DNA from 4 places in the Mesorhizobium sp. J428 genome. Region 1 is predicted to be linked to each of the others. Evidence: predicted binding sites of a transcription regulator. Region 1 holds the regulator's gene; each other region holds the start of a gene.
The links. Region 1 encodes LexA, which represses DNA repair genes until DNA is damaged. Its sites were predicted from a motif close to TGTTCNNNNTGTGTTCNG; they were not measured.

Region 1 (7,177 bases):
TCTGCCACCCGCTGCTCCTCGACAAGGTGGGCTTGGAGATCGAGCCCGATGCAGCCCTTCCGGGCCTGCGCGTCACGGCGACTGCGCGCGTCACCGGCAAGACCGGCGTCGAGATGGAGGCATTGACCGCGGCTTCCGTCGCCTGCCTCACCATCTACGACATGGCCAAGGCCGTGGACCGCGAGATGGAGTTGACGGGCATCCGCCTGGTCGAGAAGACCGGCGGCAAGTCGGGCGACTACCGCCGGACGAACGGCTGATCCAATGGCGCTGATGCCGGTGAAGGACGCCCTGGCCCGCCTCCTCGACGGGGCTGCCCCGCTCGCATCCGAAACCGTCGCGATCGGCCAGGCCGCGTGGCGCGTGCTCGCCACAGACATCGCGGCGCTGCGCACCCAGCCGCCCTTCGACGCCTCCGCGATGGACGGCTATGCGGTCCGCGCCGCCGACGTCGCATCGGTGCCCGCGACGCTGCGTGTCATCGGCGAGGCGCCGGCCGGCAAGGGGTTCACGGGCACGGTTGGCCCCGGCGAAGCGGTCCGCATTTTTACCGGCGCACCGGTTCCTGCCGGGGCCGACGCCGTGCTGATCCAGGAGAACACGCGCCTCTCGCCCAATGGTGTGGAAGCATTGGAGCCCGTCGCGGCCTTCCGCAACATCCGCCGGCAAGCTCTCGACTTCCGCGAAGGTGAGCCTCTGCTCGAGGCGGGCCGGCTCCTCGATCCCGCCGCCGTCTCGCTGGCGGCTGCCGCCAACCACGCGGCGCTGCCGGTCATCCGCAAGCCGCTGGTCGCTATCCTCGCCACGGGCGACGAACTGCTGCCGCCGGGCAGCGAGACCGGGCCGGACCAGATCATCTCCTCGAATGCCTATGGCGTGGCTGCCGTGGTCGAAAAGATGGGTGCCGTCCCCCTCGATCTCGGCATCGTACGTGACGACCGCTCTGGGATCGCCGCGGCGATAGATGGCGCACGCGCAGCGGGCGCGGACATCATCGTCACGCTCGGCGGCGCCTCGGTCGGCGACCACGACCTGGTGCGCGAGGTGCTGAGTTCTGCCGGTATGACGCTCGACTTCTGGAAGATCGCGATGCGGCCCGGCAAGCCGCTGATGTTCGGCCGATTGGGCGACGTGCGGGTGCTCGGGCTCCCCGGCAATCCGGTGGCCTCTCTCGTCTGCTCGCACCTTTTCGTCGCGCCGCTCGTCGCGCAACTGGGAGGACGGCCCCATATGTTGGACATTCGGGACGCGGTTCTGGGTGTCGACATGACCGAAAACGACCAGCGTGAGGACTATGTCCGCGCCCGTGTCGAGAGTCGCGACGGCCAACTCGTTGCAGCGCCCTTCCCTGTGCAGGATTCTTCGATGCTGCGGATTCTGGCCGACGCCAACGCCCTCATCGTCCGTCCGCCCTTCGCTCCCGCAGCCCCTGCGGGCTCTCCCTGCCGCGTGGTTCTGCTGCGATGAGAAGCCGGCTCGGCAAATAGCCTGAACGAACGGTAAACAAATTCACTAAAATTTAAGCGGTTGCAGAACACATATCGAACAGATAGTGTTTGTTCTGGTTTTGTTTGTCTGGCGATTCTTGGAGGGCGAAATGCTGACGCGCAAGCAACACGAGTTGCTGATGTTCATCCACGAGCGGATGAAGGAGTCCGGCATTCCCCCTTCCTTCGACGAGATGAAGGAGGCGCTGGACCTTGCCTCGAAGTCCGGCATCCACCGCCTGATCACGGCGCTGGAGGAGCGCGGCTTCATCCGCCGCCTGCCCAACCGGGCGCGCGCGCTGGAAGTCGTCCGCCTACCGGAATCGATGTCTCCCGCCCTCGCCGGCCCGCGCAAATTCTCCCCGAGCGTCATCCAGGGCAGCCTCGGCCAGAAGCCGGCCGAGCCGCCGCGCGCGCCCGTTGCCAGCAACGATGCGGGCAGCGCGATCTCGATCCCCGTCATGGGCCGCATCGCGGCCGGCGTGCCGATCGACGCCATCCAGCACCAGACCCACGCGATCATGGTGCCGCCGGAAATGCTGTCGGGCGGCGAGCACTATGCCCTTGAAGTGAAAGGAGATTCGATGATCGAGGCCGGCATCTTCGACGGCGATACGGTCATCATCCGCAACACGAACGCGGCCACCCCCGGCGACATCGTCGTGGCCCTGGTCGACGAGGAAGAAGCCACACTCAAGCGCTTCCGCCGCAAGGGCGCCTCGATCGCTCTCGAAGCCGCCAACCCGGCCTACGAGACGCGGATCTTCGGCCCGGACCGGATCAAGGTGCAGGGTCGTCTCGTCGGCCTCATCCGGAAATACTGAGCGTCGCGAAGAGCCGACGAGTGGTTCAGGAAGCCGGCTTCGTGCCGGCTTTTTTGTTTGCGGGCTCGTAAGGAGCCATGCCTCTGGCGGCGCGCGAGAAGCGGCGGTGGTCGTGCCAGGGACGCGTGCCGGACAGGGCGTAGGTGACGGAAGCGTTTCCCACACCGTCGAAGCGGATCTCTGCGCTGCCGTCCAGCGCAAGCCGTCGCGCGGTGATGATTTGCACTTTGCTGTGCGGGCAGGGATTGGCAGCCGTCGGATCGGCGATGACGATTACGCTCGCCGTGTCGCAGGCCTGCTCGGCGTCGGGCATCGTCAACGCATGAGCGACCACGGCTCCCGACTCATGTTCGACCCGGCACAGGTCGCCCGCGCAGAAGAATCGCGCCGGAGAAATATCCATGACGGTGCCAGTGGTTCCGGCTTCCGTCTCCTTTGCCGGCTTCATGATACCGGTTGCCATCGTCGCCCGCGACCAGTCTTCGACCGTAAACGCATTCGGACGGTCGCGGTTGACTGCCAGCATGCCGTCCCGCGTCCTGATCCCGACCAGTCGCGCATCCTCGGAGACGTAGGCCTGCGGCAATTCGCGAAGCGTCAGGCTTGCAAAGCCCACGACGGCGAGCGGGACCGCGAGCAGTCTCACCGCGGTCGTCGTGGCAAGCGTGAGCGGCACCAGCGCAAGCGCGAGCAGGACAACGGAAGCGGAGGGAACCGCGCCGATCGCATCGACCGGCGTGCGCTCGGCGAGCCAGCGGACGATGGCAAGTGCCAGCGACAGCCCCTGCCCCATGATTATGAAGACTGGCCCATCGAGGCCGAAAGGCATCAGCACCATTCCGGCCACCGCCGCCGGCATCACGACGACCGAAAACACGGGCATGGCCGCGAGGTTTGCGACAAGGCCGAGCGGCGAGACACGCTGGAAATGCCAGGCGCCGAAGATGCCGGTCGCGACGCCGGCGATCAGCGACGTGGCCGCCAACCCCGCGGCGTAGAAGACGACCGTTCGCGCAATCCGCAGGAGCGCGCCACGCTGTGCAGGATTCGGTTGTGCTCGGCGCGCTCTGCGTTCCGCCCACCAGCCATAGGCGGAAACGAGCGCGGCCGTTGCCGCGAACGACATCTGGAAGCTTGGCCCGACGACCTCGTGCGGCGAGAGCACGATGATGATCAGGGCGGCGATCGCCAGGTTGCGCATCGTCAGCGCCGCGCGATCGAAAAGCAGCGCGACCAGCATCACCGCGATCATTAGGAAGCTGCGCTCGGCGGCGACCTGCGAACCTGAGATAAGAAGATAGGCGGCAAGTGCTGCCAGCGCGCCGACAGCCGCGTATTTCCGCACCGGATGGCGCGAGGCAAATCCGGGAAAGGCGGCAAAGCCGAGCCGCAGCGACCCGATCACCACGCCCGCCACCAGCGCCATGTGCAGGCCGGAGATCGACAGCACATGCGCGAGCCCGGTGATGCGCAGCGTCTCGTTGACATCCTCCGGGATTCCCGCACGCACGCCGGCGACGAGCGCGGCCGCGATCTCGCCCTCGGGCCCACCGATATGGCCGCGGATGCGCCCGGCAAGCGCGAGGCGCCGCGCTTCGATCCAGGCTTCCACGCGCGCGCGCAACGAACTCTCGTCCGCCGCCGGCAAAACCTCAGGCCGCTTGAGAAAGAAGCCGCTCGCGCCAATCCGGTCGAAATAGCTTTCGAAAGCGAAATCGTAGGAGCCGGGACGCAACGGCCCGAGCGGCGGCGCGAGCCGCGCCAATCCCGTCACCGCAGCACCCGGCTCAAGGCCCGGCGGCGCGGATCGGGCCGTCAGGCGCACGCGGTCGGGCTGATAGCGCAACTTCGGCCGCTCTGTCGCCATCACCGCGAGCGTCAACCTTATGCGCCCCTTCTCGCGGGTTTCGATCGTCTCGACACGCCCCGTCAGCCGTGTGGTGATTTCGCCGCCGATCACCTTCGTGCTGGAGCGCCAGGTTTCCACCTTGCCGAAGAAGGCACCACCAACGAGGAGCAGAAGTGCCAGCGCGAGATATCTCGCCACCGCGACATTACGGGCCAGCCAGGCAACGGCTCCGAAGAGACCAGCCAGCGAGAGGATCGGCGTCCAGCCTGGCTCGAAGTCGAGTGCGAAATAGACGGCCGCTCCGGCGCAGAGCAGCACGGGCACGAGGAGGAATGCGCCGCCCCGATCTATCTCGAGCTGAACGGCCGATGCCGCCTGTTCGGACGCGTGGACGGGACCCGCTTCCACGCGCCCTGCCGCGATCATGCGCCGCGGCATCGGCGGGCTCAGGGCAGGTAACGGCTGATTGGACAGTCCGGTTTGATCTCGCGCGGCCGGCAGCGCCTGCAGCGTCGCAAAAGCCGGCGAGAACAGGCCGCGCTCGTCCTGTCTCTGATCGCTCCCCTCGCCGTCCATGCGACAGCCACCCGACGACCTTGCGCCTCAGACACTTCATGCTACATGAACCGCAACGAAACGCTACCCGCGCGGCCTGCGCCGCCATCCGGAACAGTCCATGTCCAGTCCAGTCGTCACGCGCTTTGCGCCCTCGCCCACGGGCTACCTCCACATTGGCGGCGCCCGCACCGCGCTCTTCAACTGGCTCTATGCCCAACACACCGGCGGCAGGATGCTGCTGCGCATCGAGGACACCGACCGCGAACGCTCCACCGAGGCGGCGACCGCCGCGATCCTCGACGGGCTGAGCTGGCTTGGCCTCAACTGGGACGGCGAGCCGATCTCGCAGTTCGACCGCGCCCCACGCCACCGCGAGGTCGCCGAGCAGCTCGTCGCTACGGGCAAGGCCTATTATGCCTACGAGACGCCGGCCGAGCTGGACGCCATGCGCGAGAAGGCGAAGGCCGAGGGTCGTCCGCCCCGCTACGACGGCGCCTGGCGCGACCGCGACCCGTCCGAGGCACCCGCGGGCGTGAAGGGCGCGATCCGCATCAAGGCGCCGCACGAGGGAGAGACTGTCGTGCACGACCGCGTCCAGGGTGAGGTCCGCTTCCCCAACAAGGATCTCGACGACTTCATCATCCTGCGTTCGGATGGCAATCCGACCTATATGCACGCCGTCGTCGTCGACGATCACGACATGGGCGTCACCCACATCATCCGCGGTGACGACCACCTGACCAATGCCGCCCGCCAGACCGTCATCTACCAGGCGATGGGCTGGGACGTGCCGTCGATGTCGCACATCCCACTGATCCACGGCGCCGACGGCGCGAAGCTTTCCAAGCGCCATGGCGCGCTGGGCGTCGAGGCCTACCGCGCGATGGGCTACCTGCCCAAGGCCCTGCTCAACTATCTCGCGCGCCTCGGCTGGAGCCATGGTGACGACGAGGTGATGTCGATCGAGGACATGATTTCGTGGTTCGAGATCGAGGACGTCAACAAGGGCGCCGCCCGCTTCGACTTCGCCAAGCTGGAGGCGCTCAACGGCGTCTGGATGCGCCGTACCGATGACCGCGAACTGACCGACACGCTGGTGGCGACACTGCCCTTCCTTCCCGGCGGAGAGGAGATGCTGGCCAAGCTGACGGACGCCAGGCGCGCCCAGCTCCTGGCTGCCATGCCCGGCCTGAAGGAACGCGCGAAGACCTTGGTCGAGCTTGCCGACAGCGCCGGCTATCTGTTCGCGCAGCGGCCGCTTCCGCTGGATGAGAAGGCGGCAGGGATTCTCGATGCCGACGCGCGCGCGGTCTTGGCGAAGGCGGCAGAAGCCCTCGCCTCTGTGCGCAACTGGACAGCGCAGGATACCGAGGCGGCCGTGCGCGATGTCGCCGAAGCTGGAGGGCTGAAGCTAGGCAAGGTTGCACAGCCCTTGCGCGCCGCCCTCACCGGCAGGAGCACCTCGCCCGGTGTGTTCGACGTCCTCGCCGTGCTCGGCCGCGATGAATCGCTTGCGCGCATCCGCGACCAGGCAGGATGATCCGGGAAAGGAGCCAAAGGACGATGTTCAAGCTCTATGGCAGGCCGGGCTCAGGCTCAGGAGCGGTCGAGGCGATCCTGCGGCTCGCCGACATCGAGTGCGAGGTTGTCGACCTGGCGCGCTGGCCGGAGGGCGAACCTCCGGCCGAACTGCTCGCCATCAACCCGCTTGCCCAGGTGCCCGTGCTGATTCTGCCAGATGGGAGCGCCATGACCGAGTCGGCCGCCATGTGCGTGCATCTCGTCGATCTGCACCCATCCGCCGGCCTGTCGCCGACAATCGGCGAGCCCTCGCGGGCGGCCTTCCTGCGATGGATGTTCTATCTCTCCACCAACATCTACATGAGCGAGCTGCGCTACTTCTATCCGCACCGCTACACGGCCGACGCGTTCGGCGCCGACGCGGTCAAGCAGGCCTCACTCGATCGCAAGAGCTTCGAATGGTCCGTCTTCTCCGAAGCCCTCGGCAACAGGTCCTTCGCTCTTGGGGACAGACTGTCGGCCGTCGACATCTACGCTGCGATGCTCATCAGCTGGATCGAGGATCTAGACGAGTTCTGCGCCCGGTTTCCGGCCTTGCGGGGCCTCTATCATCGCGTTGCGGAAGTGCCTCAGATCGCCAAGGTCTGGGCGCGCCATGGCATGCCGACATAGGTTAATGAATTCTCAGATGGTCTCCGAAAATTCACTGGACCGCCCGTGTTTTGCATTGCAGCATCAGGCGAACGGTCAACTTGGCACCATGTCGTAAATGCGATAGCACAAGCCGGCATAAACACCGGGCGGGTTCATCTCTTCGCGCCGCATCATCCATCCTCGCGGCGCGTTTCTGGGGCATCGAAGGGAGTTGCAATGACAAACAAGACGGCGAAACTCGAATTTGGCGGCAAGTCCTTCGACATGAAAGTTCGAAGCGGGTC
Region 2 (7,177 bases), 220 kb from region 1:
CGCGCTCGAGACGCTGACGCTGGCGCTGGCGCCCGAGCTGGGCCGGCGCGGAATCGCCATCAATGCGGTCATGCCGGGTGTGACCGAGACGGATATGAACGCCGAGTGGCTGGCCAATCCCGAGGCGCGAGCCGGCGCGGAGGCCATGTCGGTCTTCTCGCGGCTCGGGACGGCCGAGGACCTCGCCGACGTGATCGCCTTCCTCGCCTCCAACGATGCGCGCTGGACCACGGGACAGGCGATCGACGCAACGGGCGGTGCCCGGCTCTGAGCATCTGGCTCGCCGCCATGGTCACCAGGAGGGATCTCGGCCGTTGAGATCGTCGTCCGCGACGATCTGCGGTCGGCGAGGACGGCCGGCATAGGGGTCTACATAGGCCAGCCTGAACGCATCGGCGAGCAGGCCGACCATGGCGGCGAGCGAGGTTCCGATCTCACGTCCCAGGAAGCGTGGCCGCCACGCGTCGGGACGCGGGATGGTCGTCGGAGCGCTGGCGGAGCTTTCGGTCATGGCGTCCTCTTGTGATGATGAGGATGGCACCGTTCCCAACTCTGATCCTTGGCGCGGACCTGAAGAGTCCTGAGCCGCCCTGAACAATCCTGAAGGTCACGGCTCGAAAGTTCGCCTTCACGCGCGCTCTGGATTATCCTGCCGGCGAGGATCGGTTCGCCGCCAATGGATCTGCAGTTCGGGGACTATCGTCTGAAACGAGCCGAACGGCTGCTGCTCAGGCCGGAGGGCCCGGCGGAGCTTTCGGCTCGATCCTTCGACATCCTTGCCGTGCTGCTGGACAGGCCGGACGAGGTGGTGGGCAAGAACGAGCTCCTCGACGCCGTCTGGCCCGGCCTTGCGGTGGAGGACAACACGCTGCAGGTGCACGTTTCGGCTTTGCGAAAGCTGCTGCCCGCCGAAATGATCGTGACCGTCCATGGCCGCGGCTACAAGTATGCCGGTCCCAGGCCGTTCGCGGCGGCGCCAGAAGGAACGGCGCTGTCCAGACCATCCATCGCCGTCCTTCCCTTCGACAATCTGAGCGGCGACCCGGAACAGGCGTTTTTCAGCGACGGTATGGCCGAGGACATCATCGCCGAGCTTGGCAAGTTCCGCGAGTTTCTCGTCATCGCCCGGAACTCCTCGTTCCGGTTCCGCGGCAGGTCGAACGATCTGGCCGAGGTGATGAAGACGCTTGGCGTCCAGTATGTCGTCGATGGCAGCGTGCGAAAGGTCGGCAACCGTGTTCGGATCACCGTTCAGCTGACCGAGGTGGCCACGATGGCCCATGTCTGGGGCGAGCACTACGATCGCCAGCTCGACGACATCTTCGCCATCCAGGACGAAATCACCCAGATGATCGCGGCGCGGCTGGCTCGTCAGGCGCGCACCGCGATCGCATCGCGCACCAGGGCTCGCCCGACCGGCAACATGTCGGCCTACGAAAGCTACCTTCGCGCCCTGCAGCTGGCCGGCCAGTATGACACGGTGATCCAGGCCGAACCGTTCCTGCAGAAAGCTGTCGAGCTCGACCCGGATTTTGCCCAGGCCCGGGCCATGCTGGGTTTTGTCGAGTCGATCAAATTCTGGTGGACGTATGACTCAAGTCATCTGGACACCGGACTGGGGATCGCGAAGGCCGCGCTGCAACTCGATCCCGAGGAGGCCTACGCGCATCTCGCCAGCGGCTTTGCCCTGATGTTCCTGCAGCGGTTCAGGGAGGCTGAGACAAGCCTGGACCGCGCCGTCGCCCTGAACCCGAACGACCCCTTCATGCTCAGCATCCGCGCCCTCCTGCTCAACTATGTCGGCAAATATGACGCGGCACTCGTCGAGCTCGAACAGGCACAACGGCGCGACCCGTTCGCAGTGGGATGGTTCGAAGATTTCCTCGGCATCATCCTGACGAATGCCGGGCGCTACCGAGAGGCGCTCGCCAGTTTCGCCAGGATGCCGACGGACACGTCCTGGTCGATCGTCTATCGCACCATCTGCAATGCGGAATTGGGCGAAACGAGATTGGCCAAAGCCACGCTTGCGAAAATCAAGTCGTCCTATCCCCGGCTTCCCGATCTTACGGTCGACGACATCGTGAAAGAGGAAATCTTCCACGAAGACCCCGCCATCTTCGAACGGTATCGCGCGATCCTGCAGCGCCTCGACAAGCAAGGATAGCTCTTCTTCCGCCGTGAACCAAGGACGCGACTTCGGCGCCTGCGCCCTAGCCTGTCCCTTGCTGCGTGCACTAGCCTGTCCCTTGCTGCGTGCAATTGGCGTCCTGTCGGCCGACGATCATCCTCGGCAGCCGAACCCGACCGCCGCAGCCCCTCGGCAACGCAAAGCCCCGCCGCAACTCAATGCGGACGGGGCCTTTTGTTGTGGACAATTTGCTCTGCCCATCGGCCGGCTTCAAGGGACCGGCCCTGTTTCGGATGCCAAGATGGCGTCGGCCATCGATCCGACTGCGGTCTCTGATTGTCAGGGGGGCGGCAACACGTGGTTCGGCGGATTTTAACCCGCGCCTGCGTCTGCCGTGGCTCCGTCTAGCTGCGGAGCCGCAAGGGACTGTCCGGTGGAGTCATGGCTCCCTCCTCTGTCCGTTTCGCCTCGTCGGGGAACGATCTGATCCGGTGTCTGCGGCGCCTCGCAGACGGCCCGTCGGCCACGGAGAGCGCCCTGCGCTCGTCATTCCCGACATCTGAAATCTGCGCCCCAACGGCCGCGAGGTCAAACCTTTCCGGGCCTCCGGGGCAAAAAGTGATCGAATGTTACAGGCCGCTTCGTGCGAACCGCCCTCACCTCCTGACATCGTCTTGTCAGGAGCCTCCGTTCACTCTCCGTTCTTTTCGCTTGCCGCGTCTTCCGCCGCCGTCTAATGCTTGGGGGTCGCGGGCGCGCAGCCCTCGACCTTGCGGCGAAAATACCTACATTCGGGCAGGCGGTCTCCGCCATCCCCTTTATCAGCATGAGGCTGCGGACCGGTCATGGCCGATCAGAAATACATTTCGATCCGCGGCGCGCGCGAGCACAATCTGAAGAATGTCGACCTCGACATCCCGCGGGATCTGCTGACGGTGATGACCGGCCTGTCGGGCAGCGGAAAGTCCTCGCTCGCCTTCGACACGATCTATGCCGAGGGCCAGCGCCGCTATGTCGAGAGCCTGTCGGCCTATGCGCGGCAGTTCCTCGAGATGATGCAGAAGCCCGACGTCGACCAGATCGACGGCCTGTCGCCCGCCATCTCGATCGAGCAAAAGACGACGAGCCGCAACCCGCGCTCGACGGTCGGCACCGTCACCGAGATCTACGACTACATGCGCCTGCTCTTCGCGCGCGTCGGCATCCCCTATTCGCCGGCGACCGGCCTGCCGATCGAGAGCCAGACCGTCTCGCAGATGGTCGACCGGGTGCTGGAGCTGCCGGAGGGCACGCGCCTGTTCATCCTGGCGCCGATCGTGCGCGGCCGGAAGGGTGAATACCGCAAGGAGATCGCCGAGCTGCAGAAGAAGGGGTTCCAGCGCGTCAAGATCGACGGTCAGTTCTACGAGATCGCCGAGGCGCCTGTCCTCGACAAGAAATACAAGCACGACATCGACGTGGTGGTCGACCGCCTCGTCGTGCGGCCCGACATCGCGACGCGCCTGGCGGATTCGCTCGAAACCTCGCTCAAGCTCGCCGACGGCATCGCGGTCGCCGAATTCGCCGACCGGCCGCTGCCGGCCTCGGAGACCAAGGAGGATTCCGCCAACAAGTCGGCCAACGAGACGCATGAGCGCATGCTGTTCTCGGAAAAGTTCGCCTGCCCGGTCTCCGGCTTCACCATTCCCGAGATCGAGCCGCGGCTGTTCTCGTTCAACAACCCGTTCGGCGCCTGCCCCACCTGCGACGGTCTCGGCTCGCAGCAGGCGATCGACCGCAACCTGATCATCCCGGACGAGAGCCTGACACTGAAGAACGGCGCCGTCGCCCCCTGGGCGCGCTCGACCTCGCCCTACTATCTCCAGACGCTGGAAGGGCTCGGCAAGGCCTACGGCTTCAAGGTCACCGACCGCTGGTCTGACCTCGCCGAAGAGGCGCGCGACGCGATCCTCAACGGCACCGGCGAGCGCCAGGTCGCCTTCAGCTACGACGACGGGCTGCGCTCCTACAAGACGACCAAGACCTTCGAGGGCGTCATCCCCAATCTCGAGCGCCGCTACAAGGAGACGGATTCCGCCTGGAGCCGCGAGGACATCGAGCGTTTCATGGCCTCCACCCCCTGCCCCGCCTGCAACGGCTTCCGCCTCAAGCCGGAGGCGCTGGCCGTCAAGATCGCCGGCCTGCACATCGGCCAGGTCACCGACCAGTCGATCCGCAAAGCCGGCGCCTGGTTCGATGCGCTGCCCGCGCAGCTCAACGACAAGCAGAACGAGATCGCCTACCGCATCCTGAAGGAGATCCGCGAGCGGCTGAAATTCCTCAACGACGTCGGCCTCGACTACCTGACGCTGGCGCGCAATTCCGGCACGCTGTCGGGCGGCGAAAGTCAGCGCATCCGGCTCGCCTCGCAGATCGGCTCCGGCCTCACCGGCGTGCTCTACGTGCTCGACGAGCCGTCGATCGGCCTGCACCAGCGCGACAATGCCCGCCTGCTCGACACGCTGAAGCACCTGCGCGATATCGGCAACACCGTCGTCGTGGTCGAGCATGACGAGGACGCGATCCTCGCGGCCGATTTCGTCGTCGACATCGGCCCCGCCGCCGGCATCCATGGCGGGCGCATCATCGCGCAAGGCACGCCGGCCGAGGTCATGGCCAATCCGCGCTCGCTCACCGGCAAATACCTGTCGGGCGAACTTGAAGTCTCGGTGCCGTCCGAGCGCCGGCCGCTGAAGAAGAACAGGCGGCTGAAGATCGTCGGCGCGCGCGGCAACAATTTGAAGAACGTCACGGCCGAAATCCCCCTCGGCACCTTCACCTGCGTCACCGGCGTGTCCGGCGGCGGCAAGTCGACTCTTCTGATCGAGACGCTGTTCAAGGCCGCCTCGCGCCGCATCATGGGCGCGCGCGAGCACCCGGCCGAGCACGACCGCATCGAGGGTTTCGAGTTCCTCGACAAGGTCATCGACATCGACCAGTCGCCGATCGGCCGCACCCCGCGCTCGAACCCGGCCACCTATACCGGCGCTTTCACGCCGATCCGCGACTGGTTCGCCGGCCTGCCGGAAGCCAAGGCGCGCGGCTACCTCCCCGGCCGCTTCTCCTTCAACGTCAAGGGTGGCCGCTGCGAGGCCTGCCAGGGCGACGGCGTCATCAAGATCGAGATGCACTTCCTGCCCGACGTCTACGTCACCTGCGACGTCTGTCACGGCAAGCGCTACAACCGCGAGACGCTGGAGGTCACCTTCAAGGGCAAGTCGATTGCCGACGTGCTCGACATGACGGTCGAGGAAGGCGCCGAGTTCTTCGCCGCGGTGCCCGCCGTGCGCGACAAGCTGGAAACGCTCGCCAAGGTCGGGCTGGGCTACATCCATGTCGGCCAGCAGGCCAACACGCTGTCGGGCGGCGAGGCGCAGCGGATCAAGCTCGCCAAGGAACTCTCCCGCCGCGCCACGGGCAAGACCCTCTATATCCTCGACGAGCCCACCACCGGCCTGCACTTCCACGACGTGGCCAAGCTGCTCGAAGTCCTGCACGAGCTGGTCGACCAGGGCAACACGGTCGTCGTTATCGAGCACAATCTGGAAGTCATCAAGACCGCCGACTGGGTGCTGGACCTCGGCCCCGAAGGCGGCGACGGCGGCGGAGAGCTGGTGGCGCAGGGCCGGCCGGAGGACATTGTTGCCGAAAAACGCAGCTATACGGGGCAGTTCTTGAAGGAACTGCTGGAGAGAAGGCCGGGCGGGCGGAAACGCGAGGCGGCGGAGTAGCCCTCCTCGCCCCTTGCGGGAGAGGATGGCTTGTCCCCGAATTTCGAGCCACTTGGCCGGGTGAGCCGCAAAGGAATGCGGCGTCATGAGTTATGCCGTCGGATGAATCGCAGCCCACTAGACACCGGGTCGCGACGGTCCATACTCTCGACTGTCCATGCATGAGTTCGGAGGCGGTGTGATGCCAGAAGGCAACCCGAATGCGACTGCAAACGATCGACGCAACGAAACGAATGAGGGAAAGACAAAGCCGGCCGGCGATACTCCGGCCGACGCAGCAGAGATGGCCGCAGGGTCGATAGCCACGAGCGCCGGGGAAACGGCCGCGTCTACAGGCCTCGCCAGTGCTGCCATTGGAGCCGGCGCCAGCGGCAACGCGACGACGGACTTGGGTAACAAAGAGCCTGAACCTCAGGCGAAGCGCGGCTCGGACGGCTCGTCCGGATAATTACTCAGGGGCATCGTAAGACCGGGACTGCTCACCGCCACGGCGACCGGCAATACCGCCTCGGCCCGTGATACGGTTGATACGTATCCGTCCACGCGTCGCATGCGACCGGTAGCGCGCCGCGCACCAGTCGGCGTGCGCAGTGGGGCGGTAGTCCTGGAGCGGCGGGATCGGTCGGTGCGCCTTGTAAATCGGCAGCGGATAGCCGCACAGCCGATGCGGGCACCTCGGCACGTGCCGGACCCGGTCGTGTCGCGGGCTGTGATAGCGCCGCGCCCCCGTCTCCATCGCGGGACGCTCGTTGTACCAGCGGGCCACCGGGACGGAGCCGTCATAGATCACATCGGTGGCGGGATCGTATTGCCATTCGCCCGCCCCCGCCGGCGAGGCGGCAAACAGCACCGCGGCAAGACCCAGCGCAGCTTTCCACATGTCAGGCTCCATCGACTGCAGCTGTGCATACAATCACCGGCGGGGGCGAAGGTGCCCTGCGTTCCGAAGGCAGGGTTAACGATCCGCAAATGCGGCCTGTGCTTCGCACCGGCCGCCGGACCGAAAAAAAGTCCTGCGATTCGATCTACCGGCTTTCCGGTCAGGCGGTTTGAGGTGTGCGGGTCAGGCGTCTACGCCTCCCTGCACCCTTCCGGCCTCAAACCTCCCTCCGTCATACCGGGCGCCGGAGGCGACCCGGTATCCATTCTTCTTCGCGATTGGCCGCTTCTTGCGCCAGGCTTCCGGCCGCCAATCGATCCCGGCTCACCTCCGGTCGCCGGGATAACGCCGCGCTTGGATGACGAAGCGCCGGATTCTCCCGCGACGAAAAAAATC
Region 3 (7,177 bases), 2.9 Mb from region 1:
CCCATCAACGCGTTGGCATTGTCGAAGAGGTGCTTCGTCAGCGTATCACTCATGTCGAGGCCGGCATCTCGCGCCTCGGTCGCGCCGAGTCCTTCGGAGGTCCAGCGCCATGTCGAGGAAGACAGGGCGGTGATCGTGTCTTCCGACAGGCCGAGTGCCTTTGCCGTCTCGCGCATCGCCGAGCGTGAGCGGTAGGTGACGACCGCGGCGGCCAGCGAGGTATGTTTCTCGTTGTATTTTCTATAGACGTATTCGATCACCTCGTTGCGGCGGCTATGCTCGAAATCGACGTCGATGTCCGGCGGTTCGCCGCGCTCCTTTGACATGAAGCGCTCGAACAGGGTCTCCATCCGGTCGGGGCCGATGTCGGTGATGCCAAGGCAGTAGCAGATCAGCGAATTCGCGGCAGAGCCTCGACCCTGGCATAGAATGTCCATGCCTCTCGCCGTTCGGACTATATCGTGCACGGTCAGGAAGTAGCCGGCATATTTCATTTCCTCGACGAGCTGCAGTTCCTTCTCTAGCGTTTGTCTGATCTTGTCCTTGACCCCATTGGGAAACCGCCATGCCGCGCCTTCCCAGGTCAGGCGTTCAAGTTCCTGCTGAGGTGTCGCCCCATCGCGTGTCGGTTCATCGGGATAATTGTATTTGAGTTCGGTAAGAGAGAATTTCAGCTCCTGCTCGAAGCGCATCGTCTCGGCGATCGCATGCTGGTAGCCGCGGAAGAGACGGGCCATGTCCATCGGTGATTTCAGATGGCGCTCGGCATTGGCCTCCAGTTCAAACCCTGCCTCCGCCACGGTCCTTTTCAGCCGGGTGGCGCTCAACACATCCTGCAGATGGCGTCGGCCGGGTTCATGATAGAGCACGTCGTTGGTGGCCATCAGAGACAGGCCGGTCGTCCTCGCCATTGCGTCCGCCTGGGCGAGGCGCCAGGCATCGTTGCCGCCGAAACGCGGCACGGCGGCCAGTCGTAGCGCCGGACCAAACCTGTCTTTCAATCTGCGGAGGAGCAGAAGCTCTGCCTCGACATCGACGAGCGGCGGCAGCACCGCCAGCGACATGCCGTCGCCCCATTCGAGCAGGTCGGCGAGATAGACCAAGGAATTCCCCTTCTCGCTCTCCTCCCTGAGATTGGCCTGAGACAGCAGCCGGCAGAGACGACCCCAGCCGGCACGATCGCGTGGATAGGCGAGCACGTCCGGCGTGCCGTCGGCGAAGACCAGGCGGGCACCGGGGTGGTAAGGAATGCCCGTTTGCCTGGCCTGCTGCCAGGCGCGGACCACGCCTGCCACAGTGTTGCGGTCGGCGAGCCCGATCGCGGCGTGGCCAAGGAGGGCCGCCTGCAGCACCAACTCTTCTCCGGACGAAGCTCCCTGCAGGAAGGAGAAGTTCGACCGAACACCGAACTCGGCATAGGCGGGAGAGACGGGAGCGTTCATGCGAAGAGACCCTGCATGTGCCATTGCGGCGCTTCGCCGGCTGCCTGCGGAACCTCGCGATATATCCAGTAGCGCCGTCCGTCCTGGTCTTCGATGCGATAGTAGTCGCGGGTTCCGGCCGCCGCATCGCGCCACCATTCCGCAGAGATGCGCTCGGGTCCTTCCTTGCCGTGCAGGGAATGATCGATCCGTCGCCAGCGGAAATCGAGACTGGCGCCGTCGATGATCTCGATCGGGTCGGAGCGCCGCAGGAGCCGGAGCGGCCGCTCCGCCATGCCGGCGGGAATCGCCTTTGCCAGCGGCGCGTCGGCGACGCTCGTTGCCCGTTCGGGAATGTGGCTCTGCCGCAGATCGGGTTCGGCCAGTGCCGCGCTGCCGAGACGAGCGCGCACCCGGTCGGCGAAGAAGGCAGCATCTTCCTCGTGCGCTGCCGTGTCCCCGGACAGGTTCTGTTGCCGGTCTTCGAGGGGTGCGGTGGATACCACTGCGAGGCGCGCAAGATCGAAGCCGCCCCGCGTCGAGACGGTTTTCCAAAGCCGAAAGCCGTTCATGGAACAGCTTGGCGATGCGCCATGATTCCCGCAGCGGGACGGCGGAACCGGTGGCTATGCGGCTTACCGCGCCGTCGACGCGGAACAGGATCAGTTCCAGCCGTTCGGCGCCTTCGCCGCGCTCTTCCAGATGCGGCTTCAACGCCTGGGACAGGAGCAGGACGAGCCTCTCTATGTCCTCCATGCGGTCTACCGGTTCGGCAAGCCGACGCTCGACCGACAGGGGCGGCACCGGCAATCGCGGCGAAATCGCCTCGTCGACGGAACCGAGCGCCTGATCGAGCCGCAGGACGACCTGCGGTCCGAACCGGCGGACGATGGGCGCGCGGGGGGCCTCCATCACCATCGCAACGGTCCGCAGGCCGACGCTCTTCAGACCGGCGATCGTCCCTGCATCGAGCCGCAGCGCCGTGAGCGGCAGGGGCGCGAGAAGCTCCGCCTCCGTTCCCGGCGCGATCACGACGGGGCTGCGGAAGCGCGCGGCCGCCCAGGCGGCGCCAGGCGTCGAGGCAAGTCCTGCCTGCGCCTCGAAGCCCTGGTGGCGGAAGCGTGCGAGCAGATCATTCATCAATGCCCGTTCGCCGCCGAACAGATGTGCGCAGCCGGTGATGTCGAGGAAGAGACCGTCGTCGCCGTCGATCGAGACCAGCGGCGTATAGCGATCGCACCAGTCGGCTAGGCTTTCGAGCAACTGGCGGTCGGCTTCCGGGTCTTCCTCGACGATCTCGATCGAGGGATGCATTGCGCGCGCATCGGCGATTCCCATGCCCTGGCGCAGGCCGAGACGGGCCGCCTCCTCGTCAAGCGCGCCGACGCGCTGGGTATTGTTCTGCCGCGTGCTGAAGAGGAGCGGCCCCCTTTTTGCTCCGTCGAAACGCCACGCTCTCCCGAACCTCTGACGGAAGACCCTGTCCGGCGACAGGAGGGGCAGCCAGATGGCAAGTATCCTTTGCGGCAAGCTCATGGTCCGGCTCCTCGAAGATGCGCCGGCCGGCATTCCATTGCAGCAGGAAGGTGGCTTGCGGCGACAGGCGGTTCTTGTCGATGAAGATCTGGAAGGCGGGCGGGCCGATCGAGCCGCGCAGGGGGCCTGCCAGGGTCAGGCGCGGCGCGGCCGGCGCGGGCGAGGCGACCAGGCGGAGCGGTGCGGCGGTAGGCTGCGCCTGGGCGCCATGGCGGAGGAGGAAGAGCGGGCGGCCTGCCGCCAGGGCGCGCCGGTGCAGCCGCCGTGTCGCCGTCAGGTCGAGCGCGGACGGGTTGCCGCGCATCTCCAGGAGCACGGCGCCGATGGCTTCGAGGTTCGCGGCTTCCTCGGCAATCCACAGCGCGTCGGCGGCCTTCGCCGCCTCAGCCACCAGAAGCTGCCCGGCACCGATGCCGCAAAAGGCGGAGATGCCCGGCAGATAGGGCTCGCCCGCCTCATGCATCATTTCGGAGGTCGCGATCCAGACGAGGGGCCGGCGCCCGGCCGCGCGTGCGGCAAATGCCAGCGCGAGCCCCGACACCGCGCCGGCATCGCGCGTGAGGCGCCCGTGTATCTCCACCAGGCCGGCGGCGGGAATGCCGCCGCCGAGAGCCGCATCGAAACGGGGCGTGCCGGTCGGCATGCGCGGCAGCAAAGCGGTCCCATTGCGGCGCGCGAGCACCGCAGCGTTATCGTCGGACGGGGTCTCCAGCGTTTCCGCCAGACGGCCCTCGATCCTTGCGATTTCCCGGCGCAGGGCGCAAACGGCCTCATGCGCCGCGGCGCCCTTGGCCATGGCACTGTTCCCGATCAAATGTTCCTATTCTGTTCCTATAGATTCCGAAGCCTGCCGGAAGAGTCAAGCAGACTCGCAAAGAATTTATTCCTGCCGTCTTTCGGACGGAAACGCTTCTATCCGCGCCCGAAAACCCCTATATGGCCCGCCAAAGGAGCATTCATGGCCCGCATCGACAATTCACGTCTGTGGCGCGACCAGCTCTCCCCCTCCCTGGAGGATATGGAGATGCTCGCGCTCGAAGCCTATGCGCATCTGCCCGATGAGTTCCGGACGCTGACCGGGGAAATCGTCATCCAGGTTGCGGAGTTTCCCGAAGAGGAGATCATGGACGATCTCTCGCTGGAGACGCCGTTCGACCTGCTCGGCCTGTTCGAGGGACGCGGCATCGCCGAGCGCTGGAACCCGGCGACCGGCGAGGGCCCGAACCGCGTCACGCTCTATCGCCGCGCCATCCTCGACTATTGGGCCGAGAACGAGGAGACGCTTGGCGACATCGTCACCCATGTGCTGATCCATGAGATCGGCCACCATTTCGGCCTGTCCGACGACGATATGGCGCGCATCGAGGAAGGTCTCGACCAGGAATACAGGCCCTGATGCGCCAGCGCCCTTCTGCGCGTCTGCTGGTGCTCGACCCGGACGACAGAGTGCTTCTGTTCCGCTTTCGGTTCGACACCGGTCCGCTCGCAGGCACCACCTATTGGGCCACGCCCGGTGGCGGACTGGACGAGGGCGAGAGCTTTGTCGATGCGGCCCGGCGCGAATTGCGGGAGGAAACCGGCATTGAGGCCGAGGTGGTCGAGGCGGTGGCTGTGCGCCACACGCAGTTCCGTCTGTCGACTGGCGAGATGGTGGCGGCCGAGGAGCGCTACTTCCTCGTCCGAGCCTTCGCGGAGATCGACATCTCGCGCAATCCGGATCCCGTCGAGCGCGCCTTCATATCTGAAGCGAGATGGTGGACGATCGACGAACTGACGCAGAGCGTTGAGACGATCTTTCCGGAAAACATCGCCGAGATGCTCGGCAAGGCCTGACCGCCCGACCCGCTTTTACCACTCGCCCAGCTTGATTCCCGGGTCGTAGTCCACGCCGTCGACTTCCTTGAAGACGGCCTGGCCGCAGCGCATCGTCTTCGTTTCCGCATCGAAGGCATAGGTCGGCGAACCGTGGAGCAACCAGCCCTTGTTCAGCGCCGCCGTCACCTTGTGGCAGAAGCTCGAATCGTCGGGGCCGGAGAGAAAGCGATAGAGTTTCACGAATGTCTCCTCAGAGATTGCCGGCCCTGGCGAGAAGCTTCTCCGCCTGTGCCAGATGCAGGCGCTCGGTCATGCGACCGTCGACGGTGAGCACGCCTTTGCCGGCGTTCTCAGGCGCCGCGAAAGCCGCGACGATCGCGCGGGCCTGGGCGATTTCGTCCGTGGAGGGCGAGAACACCTCGTTCGCGGGGCCGATCTGGTCTGGATGGATCAGTGTCTTGCCGTCGAAACCCATGCCGGCGCCATCCTCGCATTCGCGACGGAAGGTGTCGAGGTCGCGGAAGTTGTTCGCCACCCCGTCGAGCACGTCGATGCCGCCCGCGCGGGCCGCCAGCACCATCTGCATCAACCAGGGCACGAGATGGCGGCGATCCGGCGTCACGCGCACGCCGGTCTCCTTCACAAGGTCATTGGTGCCGGCGACGAAACAGGCGAGCCGGGCGCCCGGATCGCGACCGAGTTCGGCAATCGCGCCGATGTTGAGCAGCGCCTTCGGCGTCTCGATCATCGCCCAGAGCCACATGCCCGGATGGGCGTCCTCATCGTCCAGCGTGTCGTTGGCTTCCAGGATGTCGCGCGGCGTCTCGACCTTCGGCAACAGGATCGCATCCGGGCGGCATTCGCGCGCGGCAATCAGATCGTCCGGGCCCCATTCCGTCGACAACCCGTTGATACGGATGACGATCTCTCCGGGGCCGCCGGACTGGGGAGTCTTCGAGCGTTCGGCGAAGAATGTTTTCAACGCCTCGCGGGCGGATAGCTTGGCGTCAGGCGCGACCGCATCTTCCAGATCGATAATGGCGGCATCGCAGGCAAGACCGGGCAGTTTCGACAGCGCCTTGGCGTTCGAGGCGGGAACGTAGAGCACTGAGCGGCGGGGCCTGAAGGGGCGTGTCGTCATGATGGCGTCTTCATGCATCGGAGCAGGAATTGACGCAAGCGGCTGCGACGGCAAAGCGCTTGAACGCGCGGATGGAACCTGATTTGCGTTGTGCTGCAACAGAGATCGCGCATATGCAGTTCGATATCGTCATCATCGGCGGAGCCATCGTCGGCTCCTCTGTCGCCTGGGGGCTGCGCGAGGAAGGCTTCACCGGCTCGATCGCGCTGATCGAGCGCGACCCGCAGTTCGCGACGGCCTCGACGACGCTGTCCTGCGCGTCGATCCGGCAGCAGTTCTCCATCCCCGAGAACATCCGCCTGTCCGTCTTCACCCTCGGCCTCTTCCGGCGGCTGAAGGAGGAGTTCGGTGCGGATGCCGACATCGGATTCCGCGAAAACGGCTATCTCATTCTCGCCAGCCCGGATGGTGCGCCGATCCTGGCGCAGAACCACGCGGTGCAGGCGGCGGAAGGCGCCGACATCGTGCTGGAAGATCCGGCCGCGCTCCAGTCGCGCTTCCCCTGGCTATCGACCGAAGGGATCGTCGCCGGAGCGTTCGGCCGCACAGGGGAGGGCTGGTTCGACGCACACGCCTATCTCCAGCTCTTCCGCCGCGCGCTGAAGACGCGCGACGTCGCCTTTATCAAGGCGGACGTGATCGGCATCGCCCGCGAGGGCGGCAAGGTCACAAAAGTGACGCTGGACGACGGGTCGCAGATATCCGCCGGCATGGTCGTCAATGCAGCCGGCCCAGGCGGCGGCAAGGTGGCGGCGCTCGCCGGCATCGCGCTGCCGGTCGAGCCGCGCAAGCGCTCCGTCTTCGTCTTCGAGGCACGCGAGCGCTATGCGGACATGCCGCTCATCGTCGATCCGAGTGGGGTCTATGTCCGGCCGGAGGGCTCCGTCTATATCACCGGCGGCGCCGAACCGCACGAGGACGACCGTGCGGCCGACCCGGCCGACTTCGAACCCGAATGGCCGCTGTTCGAGGAGACGATCTGGCCGGCGCTGGCCACCCGTATCCCGGCCTTCGAGGCGATCAAGCCGACGCGGGCTTGGGCTGGCCACTACGACTACAACGTGCTCGACCAGAACGCGGTGATCGGACGCCACCCGGAGGTTTCGAATTTCATCTTCGCCAACGGTTTCTCCGGCCACGGGCTGCAGCAGGCCCCTGCCGTCGGCCGCGCCGTGGCGGAACTCGTCGTCCATGGCGGTTACCGCACGATCGACTGTTCGGTCTTCGGCTACGAGCGGATCGCGGAAGGCCGGCCCTATCGGGA
Region 4 (7,177 bases), 210 kb from region 1:
ATCAGCACGCGCGCGGCAGTGAGGTCGGCCTTGGGGGCGGCTTCCAGCACGGACATGGCGCGCATCAGCACCGCCTGCCGGATCGTGCCGGGATGCAGCAGCACGGTCGCGGCCACCAGGTTGGCGCCGTTCGAATAGCCCAGGAACAGCGTGCGGTCCGGATCGGTGACGCCGTCGCGGCGCAGGCCGTCGAGGAAGCCGGAAAACGTCTCGGCCTCCAGCCGCACGCTCGACTGGTCGAAGGTGATCGGGCTCAGCTTGCGGTACCAGCGGCGCTCGCCGTTCTGGAGGATGCGGCCGCGGGGCGCCACGATCCGCGCCTTCTGATCGAGCATCCGCGCCAGCGGCAGGATCGCCGCCTCGTCCGCGCCTGAGCCGTGCAGCGCCACGATCGTCCGCTCGGGTGGGTCTTTCGGTTCGTAAAGCCTGTAGACATAGCTGCGGTCATACCGCAGCGGCGCATCCATCCAGTCGCCTCGCATCGCGCGCTCCGCCCAAATCAATCGGGCCCCTCATTGTTATCTCCTTAAACGATAGTTGATCGAACCGACACCCGTTTTCGCCGTTTAGGGATGCCTACAAACCCGACCGGGGTCGTGGGAATGGAAGAGCCGAGCGGCGCACAGTGTGTCGACTCGGGCGAAAACTGGCCGGGAATCAAAGACATGCGCGCCGAGCGAGACACTCGAATCGACGTCATCAGGGCAATCGTGCTGCTGATGATCTTCATCAATCACGTTCCCGGGAACGTCTACGAAACCTTCACGCTCAAGAATCTCGGCTTCTCCGACGCGGCCGAGGTGTTCGTGCTGATCTCGGGGCTCGCGATCGGCCTGGTCTACGGGCAGAAGATGAAGGGCGAGCAGGCGGTGAGGTCCGCGCTCGCCATCTGGCGCCGGGCCTGGGTGCTCTTCTACACCCACATCATGACGACGGTGGCGACGCTGACCATCTTCTGCGCCGCCGCGGTGTTCGCGCTGCGGCCCGACCTGCTGGAGATGATCAACATCGGCCCGCTGATGGAGGATCCGGCGCGCGTGTTGGTGGGCATCGGCACGCTCGGCCACCAGCTCGGCTACAACAACATCCTGCCGGTCTACATGGTGCTGCTTGTCGCCACGCCGGCGATCGTGTGGCTGCTCAAACGCAGCATGGCCGGGACGCTGGCCGCCTCGGGCGCGCTGTGGCTCGCGGCCGGCCTCTTCCAGATTGCGCCGGCGAACTATCCGCTGCCGGGGGTCTGGTTCCTCAACCCGCTGTCTTGGCAGTTTCTGTATGTCATCGGCATCGCCGGCATGATGCATGTCAGGGCCGGCGGAGCGCTGCCGCAGCATCCACTCTGGACCCGGCTGGCGATCGCTTATCTGGTTGGAGCGTTCGCGCTGATCCACAGCCCGTTCTGGGGCCAGGTGACGTGGTTCGGCCTGCCCGAGGTGCTGGGCGGGTTCAACAAGACCTTCCTGTCGCTCTTCCGCCTGCTCGACGTGCTGGCGTTGACCTACCTCGTCGCGCGCTGGCCGGCGGTTTCAGGGCTGGCGCGGACGGCGCCCGACCATCCGCTGGCGATCCTCGGCAAGCATTCGCTGCCGGTCTTCGTCACCGGCACGTTGTGCGCGATGGTGGCGCAGGTGCTGCGCCACCTGGACCAGCCCAGCCTCGGCTTCGACACGCTGCTGATCGCCACCGGCATCGCTACGCAGCTGGCGATAGCCTATTTCCTCGAATGGAAGGCGGAGATGACGCGGACGGCCGCCGCGAAGGCGCCGAAGGCAAAGGCTGCGGGAGAGGCGAAGGCGCTGCCGGTCTCGGCGTAAGCGGAAGGCGGGGCGCCGGCCTTACCGCCCGTCGCCGTGGCTGCCGGAGCCGACCTGCACCCAGACATAGCCCGAGACGGTGAGCTCCCACTTCCCGAACTTCTTCGTCCCGGACGCATCGGCCGGCGGCTCATCGGGCTCGGGTTCGGGCGCCACGATCGAATAGGTGCTGTCGACGCCGGGCAGGGCGGCGTCCTTCTTCTTCGCCTCGTCGGCGACGGCCGGCAGGCTCGCGGCCGCGAGGACGGCGAGTGCGGTGAAGAGGCGGAAGCGCGTGCGAAGCATGAGGCCAGCATAGCCTTTCGTGCCGCCGAAGGCCACCCGCCCGACATGCGGGACCGCATGGGGTCGGCCTGCCGGCGTGGCGCGGACGCCGCACTTGCAAGCGGGGCCGGAATATTCTAGAACATAACAGGAACAGACAAAGATGTGGACAGCGGGAGGCTTTTCCCGCGCCCCGGCGCATCGGCTGTCCTGTTCGGTTATGATGCGGCTCGATTTGGTTTCGGATAAGCGCGGAGCGGTGTGATGGCGGGTAGCGTGAACAAGGTGATCCTGGTGGGCAATCTGGGCGCGGACCCGGAAATTCGCCGGCTGAACTCGGGCGATGCCGTCGTCAACCTCCGCGTCGCGACGTCGGAAAGCTGGCGCGACAAGAATTCCGGCGAGCGCAAGGAAAAGACCGAGTGGCACCAGGTCGTGATCTTCAACGACCAGCTTGCCAAGGTGGCCGAGCAGTATCTGAAGAAGGGCATGAAGGTCTATATCGAGGGCCAGCTCCAGACCCGCAAATGGGAAAAGGACGGCGTCGAGCGCTACACGACCGAAATCGTGCTGCAGAAGTTCCGCGGCGAGCTGCAGATGCTTGACGCGCGCGGCGAGGGCGGTGGTGGCGGGCAGGTGTCGTATGACCGCGGCGGACGCTCGGGCGGCTCCGATTTCGGCCAGTCGGGACCGTCGGACTACGGTTCGCGCGGCGGCGGCGGTGGCGGTGGACGCCCGGCATCGCGCGACCTCGACGACGACATCCCGTTCTGATCGACCTTCCGGGTCAAGATGTGGCCAGCCTGATTTTGCTCTTGCCGTGGCTGGACGGGGCCGGCAATAGTCGGCCTCGCGGAGGGGACGGCTTTTGAGCAAAGGATCGATCGCATGCATTCTTCCGCCCGTTTCCCCGGATTCCTTCCCGCCATGGCGGCAGGCCTGAGCGGACTCATGATGCTGGCGGCACCGCTCGGCGCCGTCGCCGCGGAGCTTCTTGACCCCAAGCCGCGCATTGCGGTCGTCTCAGCGTTCGAGCCGGAATGGCAGGTGCTGAAGTCGGAACTGGCGGAGGCCAGCGAGTATCGGGTCAATGGGCGCAGCTTCATTACCGGAAAGCTCGCCGGCAAGGACGTGGTGCTGTTCCTGAGCGGCATCAGCATGGTCAACGCCGCGATGAACACGCAGATCGCGCTCGACCGCTTCTCGCTCTCGGCAGTCACATTCTCCGGCATCGCCGGCGGCGTCGACCCCACGCTGCATATCGGCGACGTCGTCATTGCCGACCAGTGGAGCCAGTACCTGGAGGCGGTGTTCGCCCGCGAGACGCCAGAAGGTTTTGCCATTCCGCCATGGATGGAGGAGCAGGGCATTGCCGGCTACGGCATGATCGTGCCGCGTTCGGTCAACGTCACTCGCGAGAATGCATCGGGCGAGGAAGAGCGTTTCTGGTTCCCGAGTGACCCCGGCTTGCTCGACGCGGCACGTGAAGTGGCGGCGAAACTCGACCTGGCGGACTGCGTCGAGGAGAACAAGTGCCTCACCGCGAAGCCGAAGATCGTCGTCGGCGGCAACGGAGTGTCCGGCCAAGCCTTCGTCGACAACGCAAAATTCCGTGAATATGTGCTTGCGACCTTCGGGGCGAAGGTGCTGGACATGGAAAGCGCGGCCGTCGCGCATGTCGCCTATTCGAACGGCGTGCCGTTCCTCGCCGTGCGCAGTCTGTCCGACCTGGCCGGCGGAAGCGAGGGCGCCAACGAGATGGCGACGTTTATGGGGCTGGCCTCGAAGAATTCCGCGGCCGTGGTCAAGGCGATCCTGCAGGAAATGCCATGAAAGCGCAGCTGAAATGAATCGACGACCGGACCTTGCCGGGCGAGACGGGCTCCGGCGTCCCCGATTTCGGCCAGATTGGCCCGTCGGACTGCCGCTCGCACGCAGCGGTCCCGGCGGGCGGGGCTCCTCGCGTGACCACGACGCTGACATCCCCTTCGAGCGGGTAGGTTGAGGACAGATGTGCCGCTGGTGCGAAGGTCCGGTCCTCGGGCTCGACGGTTTCGGCATCGAGCGGCGCGAGGATGCACGCCTTGCCGGGTTGCGCTGGACCGGCAGCCATGCGGACGCGGTCGCGGGTGGATTGGCCGAGGCGCTGACGCGTCTGCGCGGGCGCATCCTCGAAGAGGCGGCGTTCACGCCCGGGCCGGTGGTGGTCGTGACGCTGGCAGGGCAAGGCGATGAGGTGAGGTGCTTCGCCGGCGCGAAGCTGACGCAGGATGCGTCGACGCCCGCGGGGCTGGAGGAGTTCGCGGTCGAGGGGGCGGATTACGCGGTCGCAAGCCATCACCGCTCCGACGGCGAGGTACTCGATCGCTATGCGGCGATGCTTGACTGGTTCCGCGCCGAGCGACTTATCCGCGACCGTTCGGAAATCCAGCACCGCGAGGAATATCCGTTGCATGCGGACTTTTGGCGGCCCGAGACGATGAGGCTGATGGTGCCGGTGAAGCTGGACCACTGACCGCTTGATCGGACTTACGCCGCCATCAGTGCCTTGATGCCGTCGGCCACGAACTGCACCGCGAGCGCGGCCAGGATCACGCCGAGGAGGCGGGTCAGGATCGAGCGGCCGGTCTGGCCGAGGAAGCCGTCGATGCGCTCGGCGAGGAAGAAGACGAGCCAGGTCAGCACGATGCCGGCGAGCAGGATCAGGAGCAGCGCGACCTGCCCGTAGAGCGTCGGGAACGAGCCTGAGAGCAGCACCGTGGCCGAGATCGCGCCAGGGCCCGCGATCAGCGGGATCGCGAGCGGAAAGGCGGCGATATTGTGGATGTGGTCGCGCGTGATTGCGACGTCGGCGCTCTTCTCCTTGCGGTCGTTGCGGCGCTCGAAGATCATCTCGAAGGCGATGAAGAACAGGAGCAGGCCGCCCGCGACGCGGAAGGCCGGCAGCGTTATGCCGAACATGTTCAGGATGGCGGCGCCCGCCACCGCGAAGACGGCGAGCACGATGAAGCCGATCACCGAGGCGCGCAGCGCTACCTGGCTGCGCTCCGACCTGTTCATACCGCGCGTCAGCGCCAGGAACAGTGGCGCCAGCCCCGGCGGGTCGATCGTCACCAGCACCGTCACGAAGGCGTTGAACAGGCTCTCGATGGTCGGCATGGCGTCCCCTCCGCGCCGCCATGCTACTCCACGGACACCGGAGCGCAACCTGCTTCCGGCCGCCGGCCGACCCTGAGCGGCGAGCGGCGGTGGAGGAGCAGAAGCAGGACGAGCAAGCAGGACAGAACCTCCATGCCGACCACGAGCGCGGCCTCGCTGACAGTCCAGCGCGGATCCGACAGGGCGGGGTAGAGATAGAGCGCGAATTCATCGTCGTTGCCCTGGGGCGAGAAGACGAGGAAGGCGAAGAGATTGTTCACGACATGATACCCCATCGCCGCGCCGAGATTGCCGGTGGCGACGACGAGAACGGTCGCCGCAACCGCGAACAGGGAGACGGAGCCGAAGATCGCCAGCAGCATGTGGGTCTGCACCTCCGGGTCCCAATGCGCGATCGTAAAGACGAGCAACGGGATCGCCGCCCAGACGAGCGGGCTCGTGAACCGGTTGGCGAGCAGTTGCATGAGATAGCCGCGGAAGACCGCTTCCTCGGCCGATGCCTGCAATGCGATCAGTCCCGCGACCGGCAGCAGGTAAACCAGCCAGTCGGCAAGCGGCAACGAAGAGCGGGCAACCGGCAGATCCGGCGAATCTGGACTGACAAGTATCGAGAGGCCGAAGGCGAGGCAGCCGGCGAGAACCGCCTTCAGGCCGTCCCGGACGTCGATTCGCCGGTCGGTTCCGAGGACGCTCGACAGTCGCCGCCGGTGCACGATGCGCAGCACGGCCCAGACCACCCCCCACAGAACTCCCAGGGTAACGAACAGCGTGGCTGTTCCAGCGCGCCCGGTAAAGACAGTCTGAAGACGATCAGAGATCGATCCGTACGACTGCACGTACCAGGCGCCGATAATCGCAGACGCGGCGAATAGGACGAAGACCGTGGTGACGATCCACAGGGCCACTGTCAGCGCCACGCCGATCACGATGGACGGCACACCCCATCGGCCCTCCCTCGCGAGGGCGACATACCGCCGGAAGGGCGATGCGGTTTCGATCGGCGGCATTCCCGGCTCCGGTGCGGTTCACGCTGCCCAGAAAGCCGAATCGCTGCCGCAAATTCAAGGCGCGGCGCGGCATAGCGGCCGATTGCGGCTGCGAAATGCAGGCCCGGAATTAGCAGCCGCTTCGTCATTCATGCCTATCCATTTGAAAAGACAGCATGAATAACCCACAGCGACACGGCTGCGGTATTTGGAAAACCACCCTTCGTTCTTATATAATGCAGGTAAGATTCTGCCAGAAAGCGTGATCCGAATTGAGTGACCTGACCAAGCCGCCGCGGGGCGACGAGCCGGACGGCATCGAGCCCGTCTCCATCATCGAGGAGATGCAGCGCAGCTATCTCGACTATGCGATGAGCGTGATCGTCAGCCGCGCGCTGCCGGACGTGCGCGACGGCATGAAACCGGTGCATCGCCGCATCATCTACGCCTCGCATGAGAGCGGCTACCACTGGAACCGCAAGCACGTGAAGTCGGCCCGTCCGGTGTCGGACGTGATGGGTAAGTATCACCCGCACGGCGACGCCTCGATCTACGATGCGCTGGTGCGCATGGCGCAGGACTGGTCGCTGCGCGTGCCGCTGATCGACGGACAGGGCAATTTCGGCTCGATCGACGGCGATCCGCCGGCTGCGATGCGTTACACCGAGGCGCGCCTGACCAAGGTGGCGCACGAGCTGATCGAGGATATCGACAAGGACACGGTCGATTTCCAGGACAACTATGACGGCTCCGATTCCGAGCCGAAGGTGTTGCCGGCGCGTTTCCCGAACCTTTTGGTCAACGGCGCGGGCGGCATCGCGGTCGGCATGGCGACCAACATCCCGCCGCACAACCTCGCCGAGATCTGCAACGGCGCGATCGCCCTGATCGACAATCCGGCGATGGAACTGCCGGACCTGATGGAGATCATCCCGGGCCCGGACTTTCCGACCG

Region 2: a site for LexA is predicted at 2,820-2,837, ahead of uvrA (excinuclease ABC subunit UvrA). Genes of this name have one in related genera too.
Region 3: a site for LexA is predicted at 3,773-3,790, ahead of LRS09_RS10670 (metallopeptidase family protein). Genes of this name have one in related genera too.
Region 4: a site for LexA is predicted at 2,217-2,234, ahead of ssb (single-stranded DNA-binding protein). Genes of this name have one in related genera too.

The regions. Positions count from the first base shown of each region.
Region 1 is NZ_JAJOMX010000001.1:5,003,803-5,010,979, forward strand. It holds gene moaC (cyclic pyranopterin monophosphate synthase MoaC) at 1-260, shown strand, start outside; gene glp (gephyrin-like molybdotransferase Glp) at 265-1,467, shown strand; gene lexA (transcriptional repressor LexA) at 1,598-2,311, shown strand; gene LRS09_RS25220 (ComEC/Rec2 family competence protein) at 2,337-4,736, opposite strand; gene gltX (glutamate--tRNA ligase) at 4,837-6,258, shown strand; gene LRS09_RS25230 (glutathione S-transferase family protein) at 6,282-6,911, shown strand; gene gltA (citrate synthase) at 7,110-7,177, shown strand, end outside.
Region 2 is NZ_JAJOMX010000001.1:4,787,962-4,795,138, reverse strand. It holds gene LRS09_RS24100 (SDR family oxidoreductase) at 1-271, shown strand, start outside; gene LRS09_RS24095 (hypothetical protein) at 293-511, opposite strand; gene LRS09_RS24090 (winged helix-turn-helix domain-containing tetratricopeptide repeat protein) at 677-2,167, shown strand; gene uvrA (excinuclease ABC subunit UvrA) at 2,977-5,901, shown strand; gene LRS09_RS24080 (hypothetical protein) at 6,350-6,781, opposite strand.
Region 3 is NZ_JAJOMX010000001.1:2,112,211-2,119,387, reverse strand. It holds gene LRS09_RS10680 (error-prone DNA polymerase) at 1-1,442, opposite strand, end outside; gene LRS09_RS30010 (hypothetical protein) at 1,439-1,993, opposite strand; partial or broken gene LRS09_RS30005 (DNA polymerase Y family protein) at 2,532-2,771, opposite strand; gene LRS09_RS30000 (hypothetical protein) at 2,794-3,753, opposite strand; gene LRS09_RS10670 (metallopeptidase family protein) at 3,916-4,353, shown strand; gene LRS09_RS10665 (NUDIX hydrolase) at 4,353-4,790, shown strand; gene LRS09_RS10660 (DUF1737 domain-containing protein) at 4,806-5,012, opposite strand; gene LRS09_RS10655 (CoA ester lyase) at 5,023-5,913, opposite strand; gene LRS09_RS10650 (FAD-binding oxidoreductase) at 6,027-7,177, shown strand, end outside.
Region 4 is NZ_JAJOMX010000001.1:4,796,656-4,803,832, forward strand. It holds gene LRS09_RS24110 (alpha/beta hydrolase) at 1-482, opposite strand, end outside; gene LRS09_RS24115 (OpgC family protein) at 666-1,814, shown strand; gene LRS09_RS24120 (hypothetical protein) at 1,836-2,099, opposite strand; gene ssb (single-stranded DNA-binding protein) at 2,343-2,852, shown strand; gene LRS09_RS24130 (5'-methylthioadenosine/S-adenosylhomocysteine nucleosidase) at 2,967-3,911, shown strand; gene LRS09_RS24135 (GyrI-like domain-containing protein) at 4,090-4,593, shown strand; gene LRS09_RS24140 (MarC family protein) at 4,608-5,237, opposite strand; gene LRS09_RS24145 (CPBP family intramembrane glutamic endopeptidase) at 5,261-6,244, opposite strand; gene gyrA (DNA gyrase subunit A) at 6,496-7,177, shown strand, end outside.